One region of the Plantactinospora sp. CNZ321 genome, then DNA from elsewhere that is predicted to be linked to it. Evidence: riboswitches for the same ligand, from Rfam matches in the RefSeq annotation. Region 1 holds a riboswitch; each other region holds the start of a gene.
The links. A riboswitch is a leader RNA that binds a small molecule or an ion and turns the genes downstream of it on or off. The one in region 1 is predicted to bind cyclic di-AMP.
Positions count from the first base shown of each region.

Region 2: another riboswitch for cyclic di-AMP. It lies ahead of EV371_RS04400 (coiled-coil domain-containing protein); the one in region 1 lies ahead of EV371_RS13780 (VldE C-terminal domain-containing protein).
Region 3: another riboswitch for cyclic di-AMP. It lies ahead of EV371_RS06010 (NlpC/P60 family protein); the one in region 1 lies ahead of EV371_RS13780 (VldE C-terminal domain-containing protein).

Region 1 covers NZ_SHKQ01000001.1:3,071,670-3,077,667, forward strand. Annotated here, with positions in the region: gene EV371_RS13760 (GNAT family N-acetyltransferase) at 1-341, opposite strand, end outside; gene EV371_RS13765 (hypothetical protein) at 449-997, shown strand; gene EV371_RS13770 (glycosyltransferase) at 1,096-2,217, shown strand; gene EV371_RS13775 (polysaccharide deacetylase family protein) at 2,245-2,967, opposite strand; cyclic di-AMP (ydaO/yuaA leader) riboswitch at 3,545-3,678, shown strand; gene EV371_RS13780 (VldE C-terminal domain-containing protein) at 3,682-4,704, shown strand; gene EV371_RS13785 (O-acetyl-ADP-ribose deacetylase) at 4,821-5,348, shown strand; gene EV371_RS33395 (hypothetical protein) at 5,495-5,644, shown strand.
Region 2 covers NZ_SHKQ01000001.1:1,008,119-1,014,116, forward strand. Annotated here, with positions in the region: gene EV371_RS04375 (hypothetical protein) at 60-689, shown strand; gene EV371_RS04380 (dihydrofolate reductase family protein) at 750-1,376, opposite strand; gene EV371_RS04385 (SRPBCC family protein) at 1,376-1,882, opposite strand; gene EV371_RS04390 (metalloregulator ArsR/SmtB family transcription factor) at 1,886-2,227, opposite strand; gene EV371_RS04395 (cation diffusion facilitator family transporter) at 2,477-3,391, shown strand; cyclic di-AMP (ydaO/yuaA leader) riboswitch at 3,642-3,769, shown strand; gene EV371_RS04400 (coiled-coil domain-containing protein) at 3,875-4,879, shown strand; gene EV371_RS04405 (cellulose binding domain-containing protein) at 5,015-5,998, opposite strand, start outside.
Region 3 covers NZ_SHKQ01000001.1:1,357,917-1,363,914, reverse strand. Annotated here, with positions in the region: gene EV371_RS06015 (N-acetylmuramoyl-L-alanine amidase) at 1-1,901, opposite strand, end outside; cyclic di-AMP (ydaO/yuaA leader) riboswitch at 2,192-2,332, shown strand; gene EV371_RS06010 (NlpC/P60 family protein) at 2,345-3,382, shown strand; gene dcd (dCTP deaminase) at 3,484-4,062, opposite strand; gene EV371_RS06000 (pyridoxamine 5'-phosphate oxidase family protein) at 4,173-4,742, shown strand; gene EV371_RS05995 (zinc metalloprotease) at 4,744-5,742, opposite strand; tRNA gene EV371_RS05990 (tRNA-Gly) at 5,955-5,998, shown strand, end outside.

The DNA of each region.
Region 1 (5,998 bases):
CCGGCAGCCCGGACGTCCCGCAGCTGTCGGCGCATCAGCCGGCTGAGCAGACCCTGCCGGCGATGGGTGGCCGCCACCGCGACCCTGGTCACGTGCGCGGCAGGTACGACCGCACCCGGCACGGTCAGCTCCCGGGTGAACGCCGCCGCGTGCGCCACCACGGCGTCCCCGGAGCGGATCAGCAGCGACCGTTCCGGTTCGGTGAGGGCCTGGCCCGCCTCCGCCTCGTCCTCGTCCGGCAGTGCGTGGTAGGCGGCGTACAGCAGGGTGGCGATGGCGGCCCAGTCGGCCGGGGCGCCGACCTCGATCGGTGGCTCTGATCCGAGCGTCGTGGCGGTCATCGATCCTGTCTAACCGATCCACGCCGGCTCGGCGAGGTGTTTACCGGCTGGTTACCCTCGGAACTGGGGACGGGTTCGGGCCCGACCCGATGGGGAGGACAGGACAGATGGCAGACCAGACGCAGCCGTGGGCCGAGCGGACCGTCGAGATGCCGCCCGGTGCGGAGGGACCGGGGATGCCGCCGGGGACCGAGGGATTCCGGCGGGGTGTGGCGCAGGTCGGGGTGCCGCGGCCGCGTACCGAGCCGGAGGCGCCGCACGAGCCGACCGGCACCGGGTGGCCGGTGATGGAGCAGGAGCGGCAGCAGCTTCCGCCCGGCTACCACTGGCGCCAGCTGCGCATCGGACGGCACTGGAGCATGATGGGCGGCCTCTTCGCCTTCGTCTGCTGGGGAATCTGGGCGATCTCGTCGCGGGGCGACCTGACCAGTCCGGTGGTCACCTTCGTGCTGACCCTCTTCGTCGCGGTCGGCCTCTTCGCGCTGGCCCGGTTGGTCGGCCGGGTGGTCTGGGAGCGTCAGCTCGGCCGGATCCGCCGCAGTGCCCGGGGCGCGCACCTGGTCACCGGGATCTTCCTGGCCGGGGTCGGGGTGGCGTACCTGCGCCAGACCGGGTGGGTGGTCGACCTGTGGAACTGGGTGGCCGGGCTCGGGTGACAAATCACAATTTGGTCACTCGATAGTTACTGAGCGCGTGGCGTCCGATTACTCGGCGCTACTATTCGGTCTCCGTCCTCCACTGGAGGTTGTGCACGGTGACCCTGCTCAGCGTGATAGTCCCGGTCTACCAGGTGCGGGCGTACCTGGCGGACTGCCTGGACTCCATTCTCGACCCGTCCTTTCCCGACCTCGAACTGGTGGCGGTGGACGACGGCTCCAGCGACGGCAGCGCGGCGATCCTGGCCCGGTACGCCGAACGCGACCCCCGGCTGGTGGTGGTCACCCTGGACCGCAACCAGGGGCTCGGGACGGCCCGCAACACCGGCCTGTCCCGGGCCACCGGCGAGTACGTGTGGTTCGTCGACGGCGACGACTGGCTGCCGGAGGGGAGCCTGCGGGCCGTCGCCGAGCGGCTGACCCGGACCCGGCCGGACCTGCTGATCACCGCCTACACCCGGTACTACCCGAACGGCGGGACCCGGCACCTGTCGCTCTCCCAGGTCGGTGCCGGGAAGCCGGTGCCGGAGACGTTCACCCTCCGGGAGCGCCCCGGGCTGCTGTCGGTGCTGCACATCACCTGCAACAAGGTGATCCGGCGCCGGTTCCTCCTCGACCTGGGCCTTGGGTTCGAGCCCGGCTGGTACGAGGACGTCTCGTTCAGCTTCCCGCTGATGCTCGCCGCGCGGCGGATCACCCTGCTGGACCGCTGCTGTTACGCCTACCGGCAGCGCCCGGAGGGCGCGATCACCGCGACGGTCAGCGAACGGCACTTCGAGGTCTTCGCGCACTGGGACCGGGTGTTGGCCGGCCTGGACGCCGACCCGGCGGTGTCGGCCGAACTGCGTCACCTGATCTTCCAGCGGATGATCTGGCACCTGTTGCAGGTGCTCGGCCATCCCCGGCGGGTGCCGCCGGGCCGCCGCCGCGAGTTCTTCGCCGAGATCGTCACCCGGTACCGGGCCCACCTGCCACCGGCGGGCTACCAGCCGCCGGGCGGTGCCGCCGGACTCAAGCACCGGCTGGTCGGTCGCGGTGCGTACGGGCTGTTCACCGCGCTCCAGGCCGCGCGGCGGGCGCACGTCGGCGTGGTGACCCGGGTCCGGCACCCGCGCTCCGGAGCGCGGCCGGCGGTCGGCACCGCCGCCTCGGCCCCGCCGCCGGTGCCCGGCAGTCGTGCCGAGGCGGTACCCGGCGAGGTGACCGATCGGGTGGGCTGACTGTGGGCTGAGCACGGCGGCGCCGGATCAGCCGTGCTCGCCGAGCGGGCCGACCCGCCAGCCCCGGCGGAGGCACTCCTCAAGCAGGTACGGCAGCGCGGCGAGGCTGGCCTGCCAGGAGCCCGGCGCCGAGGTGCAGTCGGAGTCGTGCAGCAGTACGGTGCCGCCGCCGGACAGCCCGGCGCGCAGCGTGTCGAGTACCGAGGTGCGGGTCGCCGACCGGGTCCAGTCCCGCCCCCAGCAGGTCCAGAGCACCGGGGTCAGGCCCAGCCGGCGGGCGGCCATCAGGGCGGCGGTGCTGAGCACCCCGTACGGCGGGCGGAAGTACCGGGGCGTCCGCCCGGTCACCGCGCCGATCAGCTCCCGGGTGCGGGCCAGGTCGCGGTAGGTCGCGTGCGGGCCGCGGAGCAGCAGGTTCCGGTGCGCCCAGCCGTGCACCGCCACCTCGTGCCCGGCGGCGGCGAGGTCCAGGCCGAGTTCGGGTGCGCGGGCCAGCATCGACCCGAGCAGGAAGAACGTCGCCCGGGTCCGGTGTGCGGCCAGGGTCTCGACGAAGAGCGGGGTGGAGGCCGGGTCCGGGCCGTCGTCGAAGGTCAGCGCGACGTGGCCCGGAGAGCCACGTCCGCTCAGCCGGGGAAAGAACCTCAGCCGTACCCCGGGCAGCACGGTCAGCGCCGGTACCACCTGGGCGGCCAGCGCGGCACCGACGGTCGTCGCCGGTACCGCGCGTCCGCGCACTCGTTCCTCCACCCGCCGCACCATCGCGGACGCGGATACCCGCGCGGCCGGTCTTCATCCTCATCCGCCACGGGTGGCCCGGCCAGTCCGGCCCGGGTCTTCCGGGGGCCGACCGAGTTTGCGGGGGCGCCGATCGGGTAGCCGGCGCGCGGCGCTCCGGGGAGATGCGGCGCTCCGGGGAGGTCCGGGGGTGCAGGCGAGTTCGACACGCCGTGCCGGACACGTAGTCCGCCGTGCCGCGTGTCGCGGCACCGGGTTGTGGTGACCGTGGGTCTGCTCTCGGCCGGCACCGTGGCCGGTGGCCGTGCGGCACAACACCCTGGCGCCCATGGTGACCGGAGAATCACCGACTGACCAACCTGGACACGTTTCCGCACGTCGAGCGGGTGGGAACGCGCTTGGTAAATAGCCGACAGCAGCAAGTCGATAATGGCGGACAAAGCATGCTCTTCGATGCGTCCGAAGCGCAGTGATTACTGATAGTCGTTGCCCGACAACGCCTTTGGCCATGATTGGGTCTTGCCATTCGAGAAGCGAAACCGGGTATGCTGTCTGCCGTTCATAGCCGCCGGATGCCGCGTGGCGCCGGCGCTGATCGCCGCCTAATCGCCACACGGCGAGCCGGGGACCCACGCACCCCTGGGGTGAATCCGCGACAGCGGTAGGGACCACTTCCATCCCGAACCCGTCAGCTAACCCGGTCGGCGGCCGACGGAAGGGATACATGTGAGGGCACCCCTACGCCGAACACTGGCGACTGCCCTGGCACTGCTCACCGCCGCAGCACTGGTCATGGTCCCCTCGGAGGCGTCGGCGGCGCCAGCGCCGAAGCCGGCTCCTGAGGAGGAGGCCGACTCACCGGTACTCGGAGAGGTGCTCGCCAGCGCAGGCAAGCGGCTCGCCGAGGCGAAGGCCGAGCGCGTCAAGTCCCAGCGGCGGCAGCAGCAACTCGGCACCCAGTTGAAGCAGGCGGAAGCCCGCCTCGCGGCACTCACGCCGGAGGCGAGCGAGATCGCGGCCGAGTCGTACCGCAGCGGCAAGCTCAGCGCGATATCGATGCTGCTGACCAACAACTCGTCCGACCCCTCGGCCAGCTCGTTCATGGAGCGGGCGTCCGCGCTCAACGAGTTGAACATGTTCAACAACAGCAAGATCCGCGCGCTCAACCAGGCGCGGGACGAGGTCGGTGCGGCCAAGAAGGCGATCGACGAGGAGGTCGCCAAGCAGGCCGCGCAAGAGAAAATCATCAAGAAGCAGCAGTCGGACGCGGCGAAGGCGCTCGCCCTGGTGGGTGGCAACTCGCGCCCCGACAAGGGGCTGGTGGCGGCCACCTCGCCGGTGGCCAGGCCGGGGCCCGGGATGGCGGACGGCTTCCCGGGGCTGCCCTGCAACAAGAACGACCCGACCACCAGCGGCTGCGTCACCGCCCGGACTCTGCACATGTACAACGAGGTGCGCCGGGCGGGCTTCAAGAGGTTCGTCGGCTGCTACCGGCCCGGCGGGCCGTTCGAGCACCCGAAGGGCCGCGCCTGCGACTGGTCGCTGCGCAACTCCGGCTTCAGCCGGGCCGCCAACGACGACCAGATGAAGTACGGCAACGACCTGGCCGCGTTCCTGATCCGCAACGCGGACCGGCTCGGCATCCTCTACGTGATCTGGTACAAGGAAATCTGGTTCCCGGACCGGGGCTGGAGTTCCTACAGCGGTCCGAGCGACCACACCGACCACGTGCACGTCTCGATGCTGTAGCCCGAGCAGCAGAACAGCCCGCGCAGCACAACGCCACCGCCCCGCCACCTGGCCGCCAGGTCGCGGGGCGGTCGCGTTGTGCGGACAGGTGCCGCGCCGACTGGCATCATCGGCGGATGGTCACCATCGAAGTCGTCCGTGGCGACATCATCCGGGAACGCGTGGACGCGATCGTCACCGCCGCCAACGAGTCGCTGCTGGGTGGTGGCGGTGTGGACGGTGCCATCCACCGCGCGGCCGGTCCCCGGCTCGCCGAGGCGGGCGGGGCGCTCGCACCCTGCCCACCCGGCGAGGCGGTGGCGACCCCGGCGTTCGACCTCGACCCGCCGGTCCGCAACGTCATCCACACCGTCGGTCCGGTCTGGGCGGGCGGCGGATTCGGCGAGGCCGAGGTGCTGGCCTCCTGCTATCGCCGCTGCTTGGCGGTCGCCGACGAGGTGGGTGCGCGCAGCGTGGCCTTTCCGGCGATCGCCACCGGGGTCTACGGCTTTCCTGCCGACCGGGCGGCCCGGATCGCGGTCGATACGCTCCGGTCCACGCCGTCGGCGGTCGAGTCGATCCGGCTGGTCGCCTTCGACGAGCAGACCCGCACGCTGCTGCGGGCGGCACTCGACGGGACCGGCCCGGCCGGGCCGGCAGCCTGACCGTCCGAGCCCGGGCCGGAACCCCAGACACCGGGCGACCGGTTCGCCGGTGGGCGGCACACCGCCCCGGCGGCTCAGCTGGGCCCGAGGTCGGCACCTCCTTCACGCTCTCCGTCTCCCTCGACGGCGGCACCACCTGGCAACCCGTGCGGGTCGACCGCTCCGGCGACGGGACGTACCAGGCCCAGTTGCCGCAACCAGACGCCGGCCAGTCGGTCTCGCTGAAGGTCGCGGCCCACGGTGACGCGGGCAGCGGCGTCGAGCAGACCATCGTCGACGCGTACCGGGCCGGATAGCCCCCGGCCGCCGCCGACGTGCCGGTGTCTCGGCATGTCGGCGGCATCCCTGCGGCCCGCGGATCACGGATCCGGCCCGGTTTGCCGGGCCATCCCGTCGTAGCCGAGGTACGCACCCCGCTGGGCGAGTTCCACGTGCAGCCCGGGCCCGGGTTACGCGATCCGGGTGCGCCAACACCACCCCCCCCAGACGAGCGGAGGCGCCCTTTTCGGACTCGGTGTCGGCGGTGATGGGTGGAAGGCGAGGGCGTTGCAGCCGTAGTTTCAGGCTGCGGGCGGTAAGGCGTGGGCGATCTTGCGTGACTCAGCTGTCGGGCCGGCTGCGAAATTGGGCGGTACCCGTCGGGCCGCGAC
Region 2 (5,998 bases), 2.1 Mb from region 1:
CTGCCCCCGCGCTCTCCTCTTCCACCGCACCACACCAGACTTACACTAGAGTTCGATGTATGAGTGACCGGCGGCGCGAGTCACACTGGCGTGCGGAGCTGATGTCCTCCCTCGACCAGCTTTCCTCCTTGCGAGACGAGCTGCGTGGCAGCGAAAACGGCCTCGATCCCGAGTTGATCGCGGAAGCGGATGAGCTGTTGTCCAGGGCGCGCCGGGCGGCCGACGCACTCGCGCCGCTTTATCCGGTGCTTGACGCCGACGCGATCAAGGACTCCGGCCCACGTGGGTTGGATCCACTGACAGTTGTCTCGACCGTCGGCATCACCACCATCCTTCTACCCTTCGTGCAGAGCCTGATCGAAAACGCGGGCACCGACGCGTACCGCGCGCTGACCCAGCTCGTCCGCCGGTTCCGGGCACGCAAGCAGTCCGAGGCAGGCGCGGCGGAGCAACCGGATCCAGAGCGCATCATGCTGGGCGACCGCGAGACCGACGTACGCGTCGTCATCGACGCCCGGGTCGACGAGACCGCGCTCGCCGCCCTGCAGAAAATCGACCTCTCCGGCGGCTCACTGCGCGCGGCCACACTCCGCTGGAACCCGGAGACGAAGGCATGGGAGCCCGAGCCCGTACGCCGGCCAGTGAACCTATGGCTGCCCGGAGATCCACTCGACGAGGACTGGGGTTAGTCGTAGGCCCTGCCCACGCCTGGTGACGAATGGCTGTAGCACGATCTCCAGGTGTCGAGGTCATTGCTGCCGTGGGTGCACGGCGTAGGTCAGGTGTGTCACCCGCGGCGATGACTCGGAGCGGACCTGTTCCAGTGCGACCCTGGCGGCGTCCACGCCCTCGAACAGGCGGATTCCGGAGCCGAACAGCACGGGTGAGAGCGCGATCGAGAACTCGTCGATCAGGCCGGCGTTCACGTACTCCAGGATCGTCGCGCCGCCGCCCGCGATGCGGACGTCGCGGTCGCCGGCGGCCTCGCGGGCCCGGTCGAGCGCGGTCTCGATGCCGTCGTTGACGAAGTGGAAGGTGGTACCGCCGGGCCGCTCCCAGGGGTCACGCTTCTCGTGCGTCACCACGAAGACCGGCGTGTGGAACGGCGCCTCGGCCGGCCACATCTGCTCGCCGGCGTCGAACATGCGCTTGCCCATGACGCTCGCGCCGGTGCGCTCGAACGTCTCCCGCGCGATGTCGTTGTCGCGCCCCTCCTCGCCGCCCTCGCCGAGCTTCAGGTTCTCCCGGAAGAACCGCTGCGGGAAGATCCACGCCTGCAGTTCCATCCACTGTCGTCCCATCAGCTTCCCGCTGGACTCGGGTGCGATGAACCCGTCCAGCGACATCGACACGCTGAAGAAGACCTTCCCGGCCATCAGCCCTCCGCTCCCTTCCGAGCGATCTCGGTGACGTAGGCAGCCAGGTTGTCCAGGGTCTGCTGGCCGCCCTCGACCGCGTGGTACTTCTCGACCGCCTCGTCGCGCAGCTCCTTGGTGGGGAAGACCGTGCGCATCTCGATCCGGGTCGCCGCCCCGTCGGGCGCGAACGTGAGGACCGACTCGAAGGCGTTCGGGTCGCCGCGGGACTCACCGTGCAGCAGCGTGATCCCCTCCGGCGGGACGATCTCGGTCCAGGTGATCCACTCCTGGTAGTCCGTCCCGTCCGGTCCGTGCATCACGAAGTCCCACTCCCCGCCGACGCGGAACTCGAAGGACCGCGTGGTGGTGGTGAACCCCTCCGGCCCCCACCAGCGCGACAGGTGCCGCACCTCGGTGAACGCCTCGAACACCAGCTCCCGCGGGGCGTCGATGACCCGGGAGACCACGATCTCCCGGTCGGCCGTCGCGGATCGCGCCGGCGTTTCCCGTCCCGTCGTACCCATCAGCTACTCCCCTTGCCTTGCCTTCTTCAGTTCCTGCACGTATGCGTCCAACCGGTCGAAGCTCTCGTTCCAGAACCGCTCGAACCCGCCGGTCCACTCGTGGACCGGTCGCAGCCCTCGGGCGTCCAGGCCGTAGAGGCGCTGCTTACCCGCTTTGCGGTCCCGCACCAACCCGACCTCCCGGAGCACCCGCAGGTGCTTGGACGCCCCCGGCTGGGTCATCCCCAGCTCCCGGGCCAGGTCGGTCACCGGCCACTCACCCGACCGCAGCAGCACCAGGATCTCCCGGCGCTGCGGCTCGGCGATCGCGTTGAAGACGTCCGACGTCGTCGCTGCTCGTGCCATGGCAGTCATCATATACCCATAAGGGAATGCGTCAAGTCACTGGCGGTCTGCCGGGCCCCGGGGGACCCCGACCGCGCCTCTGGCCCCCCGAGCGCCGGCCCCCCGAGCGCCGGCCCCGCGAGCGCCGGGCGCCGGGCGCCGGCACCCTCGGTGCCGAGGGGTGGGCGTTCGGCGTCGCCTCTTCGATGGGACCGGCTCCCCCGACACCGCGTCGGCCGGCAGTATCGACAGCGGGGAAAGGAGAACGCGTTGGGAGGCGGGCACGACCACGGGGTGCCGCTGATCCGGGCGGCGCAGCGGCACCGGGGACGGCTGGTTGCCGCCTTCGTGCTGCTCGCCGTCCTGATGGTGGTGGAGACGGTCGCCGCACTGGTCACCGGCTCGCTCGCGCTGCTCTCCGACGCCGGGCACATGTTCACCGACGTGCTCGGGATCGGGATGGCACTGGCCGCGATCACGGCGGCCCGGCGGGTGGTCGGTGCTCCGCAGCGGACCTTCGGCCTGTACCGGCTGGAGGTGCTGGCCGCGCTGGCCAACGCGGTACTGCTGTCCGGGGTGGCGCTCTACGTACTGGTCGAGGCGGTACGCCGGTTCGCCGACCCGCCCCGGGTGGAGGCCGGCCCGATGCTCGCGGTGGCCGTACTCGGCCTGCTGGCCAACGCCGCCGCGTTCGGCCTGCTCCGACCCGGTGCGCAGGAGAGCATCAACCTGCGCGGCGCCTATCTCGAGGTGCTCGGGGACCTGCTCAACTCGGTGGGCGTGATCGTCGCCGCCGTGGTGATCATCCTGACCGGCTGGCGCTGGGCCGATCCGATCGTCGCCCTGGCGGTCGGGCTGTTCATTCTGCCCCGCACCTGGCGGCTCGGCCGGACCGCCGTACGCATCCTGGTGCAGGCCGCGCCGGAGCATCTCGACGTGGCGGCCGTAGGCACCCGGCTGGCGGCCGTGCCGGGGGTGTGTGACGTACACGACCTGCACGTCTGGACCCTCACCTCCGGGATGGAGGTGGCCTCGGCGCACCTGAGGCTGGACAGCGACGCGGAGGTCGGTACCGTACTCGCGGCGGCCCGGTCGGCGTTGCGCGAGGAGTTCGACATCTCGCACGCCACCCTTCAGGTCGAGCCGGACGCCGCGCCGGGCGGCTGCGGACCCACCGACTGGTAACCGGCCGCGACGCTGCGTGTCGGGGCGACCGGCCGGAAACTGTCGGAAATCCGCCCCCGGCAGGCGTAGAGGTTCACCGATAGTTAGCGGCATCTTAAGTTTCGTCCGCACGCTCGCTATTTTTGTCCGGATACATCCGTCTGAAGCAGGAGAATCGTGAATTCGACGGCAGCGACGCCACGTATCCCCGGACGACAACTGCCGGTAAGCTCGGCTCCGGTCTCCGCCGGGCGGCGCCCTCCGGCGCCTGCGGAGGCCGTCGCCTAATCGCACGCGCGAGCCGGGGAACCACGTACCAGGGGTGTATCCGCGCCAGCGGTAGGGATCTTCCGTCCCGAACCCGTCAGCTAACCCGGTCGGCGGCTGACGGAAGGACATTGTCATATGCCGTTCCTGGCACCCACCCGACAGGCTCCGGCGTCCGCGCGGAGCGCCACGAGACCGTCCCGGAAGGCCGCGACGACCGCGGCCATCGCCCTGGGCATGGTCCTCGCGGCACTCGGCGGCGCACCCGCCGCCGCGGCACCGGAGTACGCGACCGCCGCTGTGCTGGCCGCGGCACCCGGCGGGGACGACATCGACGGAGGCAGCGACAGCCTGCGCGAGCAACTCCAGGTCGCCAGCAAGGGCTACCTGAACGCCAAGAACAAGCTGAACAACTCCGTCAAGCGGCAGAAGGAACTGAACCAGCAGCTCGCCGCGCTGCGTACCGAGGTGGCGACCCGGGGTGAGCGGGTCGCCCGGATGGCCGACATGGCATACCGGACCGGCCGGCTCGGACAGGTCTCGGCCCTGCTCAACAGCGGATCTCCGACCAGCCTGGTGGACCGGGCCGCCGCACTCGACACCATCTCGGCGAACGAGAGCCGGGAGCTGCGCGGGCTGCGGGAGAGCCTGGACAAGGAGACCCAGGCCAAGGCGGCGCTCGACAAGGAGATCGCCGAGCAGCGCAAGCAGGTCGAGGTGATGGAGACCCGCAAGAAGCAGGCCGAGCGGGCGCTGGCGGCGGCAAACAACAGCGGCGGCGCCGGCGCGGGGATCAGCGGCAGTGGCGGCGGGTCGGCGCGGCCGGCACCCCGCAACGCCGACGGCTCCTTCCCGGACGAGTCGTGCAGTCAGAACGACCCGACCACCAGCGGCTGCATCACCCCGCGCACCCTGCACGCGCTGAAGCAGGCCCAGGCGGCCGGCTTCACCCGGTTCGTCTCCTGCTTCCGCAACGGAGGCAGCGGCGAGCATCCGAAGGGACAGGCGTGCGACTTCGCCGCCCAGAAGAACGGGTTCGGCGGGGTGGCCACCGGCGGCGACCGGACGTACGGCAACAACCTGGCGGCGTACTTCGTGCGCAACGCCGATCGACTCGGTGTGCTGTACGTGATCTGGTTCAAGCAGATCTGGCTGCCGAGCAGCGGTTGGAAGACGTACAACGGGGGCAACGGGGACCCGTCCAGCGACCACACCAACCACGTGCACCTGTCGATGCACTGATCGGCCGCACCCGCACACCGAACGAGAACCGCCGACACCGCCCGCCACCCCTGGGCAGTGCCGGCGGTTCTCCGTTCAGCGGCCGCCGGTTCTCAGCTCAGCAGCCGGTCCTCAGCTCAGCAGCCGGCTCTCAGTTCAGCAGCCGATCCGGGACGAGCCGAGCGCCACGTCGTCGAACCAGAGCGTGTTCGCACCCTCGCCGTAGCTCTCCCAGCCCAGCCGCAGGTCGGTGAGGTTCGGCCGCCAGTTGGCCCGGTTGTACCACTGCCCGTCGACGTCGTGCGTGGGCGTACCGTCGGCGGTCAGCCCGGTCACCGCGGTGCCGTTTACCCAGGTGGAGAGCCGGCCCTGCGCGCCGTCCACCATGAACTCCAGGCAGGTCCACTGGTTGACCGGCAGCGGCGCGCTGAGCGCGACACCGTTCGGGCTCTGCTCCGGCAGGGTGGCGTCGTCGGAGGCCCGGTTCCACTGCAGGGCGCCGTTCTGCCCGCCCATCCGCAGGTCACGGTTGCCGTCGGCGGCGTCCCGCATGGCCAGGAAGGTCACGTGCGAGGTCGGCAGCGCGGTGGTGTGCCGTACCCAGAGTCGGGCGTAGCGCACCGGTCCGACGCTGCCGAGATCCCGGGTGGAGCCGACGAAGACGTGGTTGCAGTAGCCGACGGCGCCGTTGATGCGTACCGAGCGGGTGCCCTGGTGCGCGACCGAGGTGTCGATGCTGGCGGTGCCGCTGCCCGAGCAGTCCGGGTAGCTGACACTCCAGTCGCCGGAGGGCGACGTACCGGTCTGGTTCTCGAAACCGTCGCAGATTGCCGCCGTACCGCAGCCGCTCGGCGGCGGCGTGCTGGGCGGGACGGTCGGCGACGGCGTCACCGTGGGCGGTGCGCTGGTGGGCGGCGTCGTCGGCGGCGCGGTCGTCGGCGGTACGGTGCTGGGCGGTGTGGTCGGCTCGGCGCCGTTGCACAACTCGCCGTTCAGGGTGAAGCCGCTCGGTGCCGCCGAACTCGCGGCGTAGCTGCCCTGGACGCCGAACTCGGTGGAGCCGCCGGCCGGCAGCGACCCGTTCCAGGCCACGTTCCGGGCGGTGACGGTCGCGCCGGACTGGCTGACCTGGGCGTTCCA
Region 3 (5,998 bases), 1.7 Mb from region 1:
ACGTACCGCAGGTCGCCCCGGATCACCGTCCAGTCACCCGGTGACGAGCCGTCGAAGGTGCTGGCCCGGTAGTACTCGCTGGGCAGTACGTTGCCGACGGCGTACCGCTGCCCGGCGGCGAGGGTGTACTGCAACGGCGTGACCGCCTGCACCGGCACGCCCGCCGGGTAGGCGTCCGCCTCCGGGTACGCCCTGCCGTACACCGGAATCGTCGCCCGGCCCGGCTTCGGGGTCGCGACCAGCCCGAGCGTCCACTTCGCGGTCGGGTTCGACCTCGGGTTGTGGAACCACGCCTTCTGCCCGAGGTACCAGATCGCGGTCCAGTCGCCCTGCCGGCCGGCGAGCGCGTACGTCTGCCCGGCCGACGCCCGGGCGCCGTGGTCGGAGATGTGCATCGTGTTCGGGGTGCCGTCCGGCCGCAGGGCGATGTCGTTGACCAGCGGCGCGTCGGCGGCCGGCGCGGTACGCAGGATCACCGCCGACGATCCCCGGGCCGGGCAGGGCACCCCGGCCGTCTCGCAGCCGGTGAAGGCCGGCCGGTTGGTGGCGAAGTCCGGGGCGATGGTGACCAGGCCGGCGGCCGGGATGCCGATGCCCCGCAGCGGTGCCCTCAGCAGGTCGAAGTAGTGCGACCAGTCCCAGTACGGGCCCGGGTCCCAGTGCATGCCGCGCACGTTCGCCGGCAGGATGCCGGGGACGTTGTCGTGCCCGATGATGTGGTGGCGGTCCAGCGGGATGTCGTACCGGTCGGCGAGGTAGCGGACCAGCTTGGCCGAGGTCCGGTACATCGCCTCGGTGTACCAGGTGCCCTGGGCGGCGAAGCCCTCGTGTTCGAGGCCGATCGCCTTGGCGTTGACGTACCAGTTGCCGGCGTGCCAGGCCACGTCCTTGCCCTTGACATGCTGCGCGATGTGCCCGTCCGCCGAGCGGAGCGTGTACTGCCAGCTCACGTAGGTGGGATCCTGCACCAGCCGCAGCGTGGTGTCGTAGCTGCCCTCGGTGTCGTGGATGACGATGTACTCGATCTTCTGCCGGGCCGGCCGGTCGGAGAGGTCGTGGTTGCCGTAGTCGCCGTCCCCGAACGCCTGGTAGGGGGCGGGGATCCACTCGCAGGAGATGTCGCGGGGGCACTCCAGCCCGTCCGGGCGGGGCCGGCCGGGCAGGCCGAGCCGATCCAGCCAGGAGCGCTGCGGGACGATCCCGGGTCGGCCGGGCAGGGTGATCCGGTGGCCGTCGTCGGTGGTCCGGCTGGCGCCCTCGGCGATGGTCCGGTACACCTCGTCGGCGAAGGCCGCGGCGGCGTCCGCGCGGTCGCTGCCGGCGTACCGGGCCACCGCGCCGTACCAGGCCGCCGGGTCGCTGGCCGGGCCCGTCGGTCCGGCCAGCGCCCGCTGGTACGACGCCAGCAGCGCCGCCCCGCCCCGGATGTTCGCCGCCGGTTCGGCGCGGAGCAGGTGCTCGTCGGCTCCGGTCAGTGCGGCGGCGGCGTCCAGGGTCTGCCCGCCGGGGGGTGGGGCGCCGGTCCGGTCGGCGTGCGGGCCGGCGGGTCCGGTCGCGGGGCGGGCGGGTCGGGCCGGGTCGCCGCGCCGGTCCTCGCCGTGTTCGGGATGCCCCGGCTCGGCGGCGAGTCCGGCGACGTCGGTGAGGTGCATCGGGCCGTACCCGCCGCTGGTGCTCGGCGTGCCGGCGTTGGTGTCCCAGCGGGATTCCAGATAGGAGACGCCGAGCAGCACGCTCTCGGGTACGCCGAACTCGGCCGCCGCCGCGGCGTACTCCTGTTGCCGGGTGTCGGGGGCCGCGACGGCGGCTGGCGCGGGGCTGGCCGGCAGCAGCGCGGCGGCGCCGGCGATCGCGACCCCGATCGCGAATTTCCTGCTCAGCGGGTGTGTCGTGGGAAGCATCGAACCTCCATGAGCCGGGAGTGGCCTTGATGATCACCCTCCACCCGGGACCGTTGTCGGTCAATACCTGCCGAGCATGCTGCTCACCATGTAGAAATCTTTCACTCACTCCACCACGGATACCGAGCGTGTCCGGCGGACCCGGCGGGGTCCGAACGGCTTTCCCACCGTCAGCGACGGCCCCAATACCTAACGAATCGACTCCAATCACGGGGTTGCGTTTGGATAACACCCTTCTCTAGTGTTGGGGACCGTCGAGCCGACGGCAGGCCGCCTAGCCGGGCGGCGACGTCTCGACACCGCCGAATCGTCACACTCAGCGAACCGGGGACCCGAGCTTCATGGGGTGAATCCGCGTCGAACGCGGTAGGGCGACAATCTTCCCGCCCGAACCCGTCAGCTAACCCGGTAGGCGGGCTACGGAAGAAGGAGTACGGACCCCGGTGGCTCCCCCTGCCCCGCTGCGGTCGTCATCCCTCCGGTCGGCATCCACCGACTCCGGGGACACGAAACCGCGCTCTCGAAGGTCCATTCTCGCCATCGCGATCACCGCACTCGCCAGCGCCGCCGTGCTCTTCACCGGCACGACGCCGGCGCTCGCCGAGCCGACGGTGGCCGAGATCGAGCAGCAGATCGACACCGCCTGGCGCAAGCTGGAGCCGGTCGTCGAGAAGCACAACGCCACCCGGCAGGACCTGGCGGCGAAGAAGAAGCAGGCCGCCGCCCTGCAGAAGAAGATCGCCCCGCTCCAGTCGCAGATCGACGCCGCGATGAACCGGGTGAGCGACTTCGCCGTGCAGGCGTACAAGGGTGACAAGGCCTCGGCGGTCAACGCCCTGCTCACCTCGAAGTCGCCGACCGCGCTGGTCGGCCAGCTCTCGGTGCTCGACCAGTTCGCGCGGCAGCAGCAGCGCGAGGTGCAGGCGGTCGTCGCGCTCAAGGAGAAGTACGCCGCCCAGAAGGCCCCGCTGGACCGGCTGGTCAGCCAGCTGACCAAGACCGAGGCGGAACTGGCGGCGAAGAAGAAGGAGATCGACGCCGAGGTCGACCGGCTTCAGAAGCTGCGGATCCAGGCGTACGGGAACGGCTCGGCCGGCCCGCTGCGGCCCGCGCCCTGCCCGGCCACCTACCCCGGAGGCGCGGCCGGCAAGGCGGTCAAGTTCGCCTGCGCCCAGATCGGCAAGCCCTACAAGTGGGGTGCCGACGGCCCCGGCTCGTACGACTGCTCCGGCCTGACCCTGGCCGCGTGGGCCAAGGGCGGCGTCTCGCTGCCGCACAACGCCCGCGCCCAGCGCGGCGCGGTGAAGTCGGTCAGCCGTTCCGCGCTACGCCCCGGTGACCTCGTCTTCTACTACGCCAACCTGAGCCACGTCGGCATGTACGTCGGTGACGGCTGGATCGTGCACGCCTCCCGGGCCGGCGAACCGATCAAGATGAAGCGGCTGGGCACCGACATCCACAGCTTCGGTCGACCGGGCTGACGCCTCCCGGACCAGGCCAACGGCAGAACCCCCGTCGCGCGACTGCGGCGGGGGTTCTGCCGTTCGATCCGGGGTTGGCCGGCGCGTGGCGTGGCGTGGCGTCAGCCGGTGGGCCAGGTGCGCCAGTTCTGCCAGGAGCGGCTCGGGGTGGGACCGCGCTGCCCCTGGTAGCGCGAGCCGTAGACGGCCGACCCGTACGGGTGCGCGGACGGCGACGAGAGCCGGAAGATGCAGAGCTGACCGATCTTCATCCCCGGCCAGAGCCGGATCGGCAGGTTGGCCACGTTCGACAGCTCCAGCGTGACGTGTCCGGAGAATCCGGGATCGATGAAGCCCGCGGTCGAGTGGGTGAGCAGGCCGAGCCGGCCCAGACTCGATTTGCCCTCCAGCCGGCCGGCGAGCTGGTCGCCGAGGGAGATCACCTCCAGCGTCGAGGCGAGCACGAACTCGCCTGGGTGCAGCACGAACGGCTCGCCGTCCGGCACGTCGACCAGCGAGGTCAGGTCGTCCTGCTGCACGGCCGGGTCGATGTGCGTGTAGAGGTGGTTGTTGAAGACCCGGAAGAGCCGGTCCAGGCGTACGTCGATGCTCGACGGCTGCACCAGCGCGGGATCGAACGGCTCCAGCGCGAGCGTGCCCGACTTCATCTCGATCACTAGGTCGTGGTCGGAGAGCAGCACCGGATCACCTTAGCGAGTCGAGGGCGGCGACCGGCCGCGACCTCGCCGATGGGTGGGACGCGGGTGGGATCGGGGTAGGTGATCGAACATGTGTTCGATAGAATGTACGCATGGCATCCTGGTCCGAATTCGCCTCTGACGAGCCCCGACTCGCCGACGCGATCCGCGTCCTCATCCAGCAGTACGGCCCGGGTCTCGGCTACCTGGCGACCGTGCGCGCCGACGGTGGGCCGCGGGTGCACCCGGTGTCCCCGGTCATCACCGACGAGGGACTCTTCTGTTTCGTCGTCGACTCCCCGAAGCGGCGCGACCTCGAACGGGACGGGCGCTACGCGCTGCACTCGTTTCCGCCCGAGGAGAGCGACGACGAGGCGTACGTCGCCGGCCGGGCCCGGCCGGTGACCGACCAGGCCCGGGTGGACCGGCTCGCCGGCAACCTGCGGGCCGCGCCGCAGGTCGACTGGCGGCTCTTCGAGTTCACCGTCGACGTGGCGATGGTGGCCCGGCACGGCAGCAACGGCGCCACCCCGCTCGCCGGCGGAGAGCGGTCCGAGCGACCCGCCGTGCAGGTCTGGCTCGACCCGGCCGGTGCCGTCACCGCACCCGAGGGCAGCGTCGCCGGCCCAAGGCGACGCGGCCGGCGCCGGGCCGTCGAAGAGCAGCCGGTTCCGGCGTCCTGACCTACGGCTCCCGGAACGCCTTCCACGCCTTCAGCATCCGGAACACCTGGCCGTACGTGAACTCGTACATGCAGTCGTCGACGGAGTAGTCCATGAAATTGTGGACCGGGTCGAGGCCCGGCCCCGTCGGGCAGGAGTCCCGTCCCTCCGGGCAGCCGAAGGCCGGTTCCGCCTCGGCGGGCGTGTCGAAGACGTGGTCACCCTGGCCCGCACAGCCCTGCTGAAAGGTGTGGTAGAGATTCAGCCAGTGCCCGATCTCGTGGATGGCCGTGTCACCGGCGTCGTACGGCGCCGCCGTGCCGCCCGGCAGCGACTCGGCGAGCACCACCACCCCGTCGTACGGGTCGAGGTCGCCCTTCGGGAAGGTGGCCCAGCCGAGTAGCTGGTCCTCCAGCAACCCGGTGTAGATGTTCAGGGTGTGCTTGCCGCCGACCCGCAGCCCACGCTTCATCTGCGCCTCCGCCGGGCTCTCCGACACGATCGGATACCAGGCCGGGTTGACCACCCGGTTCACCTTCTTCAACCTGAAGCGGAACGGCGTCCAGGCCCCACCGGTACGCCCACCGAAGGCGTCGTTGAGCACCCTCAACTGGGCGCGGATCATCGACATCGGGATGTTCCCGCCGGCCCTGCTCCGGTTCTCGCTGACCACGTGGAACACCACGTCAACGGTGATCCCGAACCCCCTCCCCGGTACGCCGAGCGGCGCGACCCCGACCCGTTGCGCGTACGCCGAGTCGACCGCACGCTCCAGTTCGGCGGCCTCGGCCGGGGTCAGCTCGTTCGGCTCGGTGATGTGCGGCGCACCGGGCCTCGCCCTGGCGCCTCGGACCACGGTGTGGCCTCCAATCGGCGCGACACAGCCCGATTCGTCCGACCGCCGGGCCGAGTCCGGAGGTGCCGCCATCGCCGGACCGGGTACGAGCAGCAGGACGAGAAACATGCTCGCCATGCCGGTCACGCCGGAACGCGACGACCACCGCAGCCCACGAAACGCCATTGCTACACCCTTTGCATTCAGAGAGTCGTCCTGCGATGACGCAGAGACATAGTTGCAGGTGCGGCGGACGTTACTAGCCGTGGCCCGAGTTGCAAACGAGGCAGTACGGCGTGGTTCACGACCGATCCGAGCCGACGGAAGGTGCTCGGGGTCGTACGGCCGGGGAGGGTGAGTGCATGATCGGACCCGACCGGGTACAGTGGGGTCCGCTCGCGGGTGTAGTTCAATGGCAGAACATCAGCTTCCCAAGCTGACA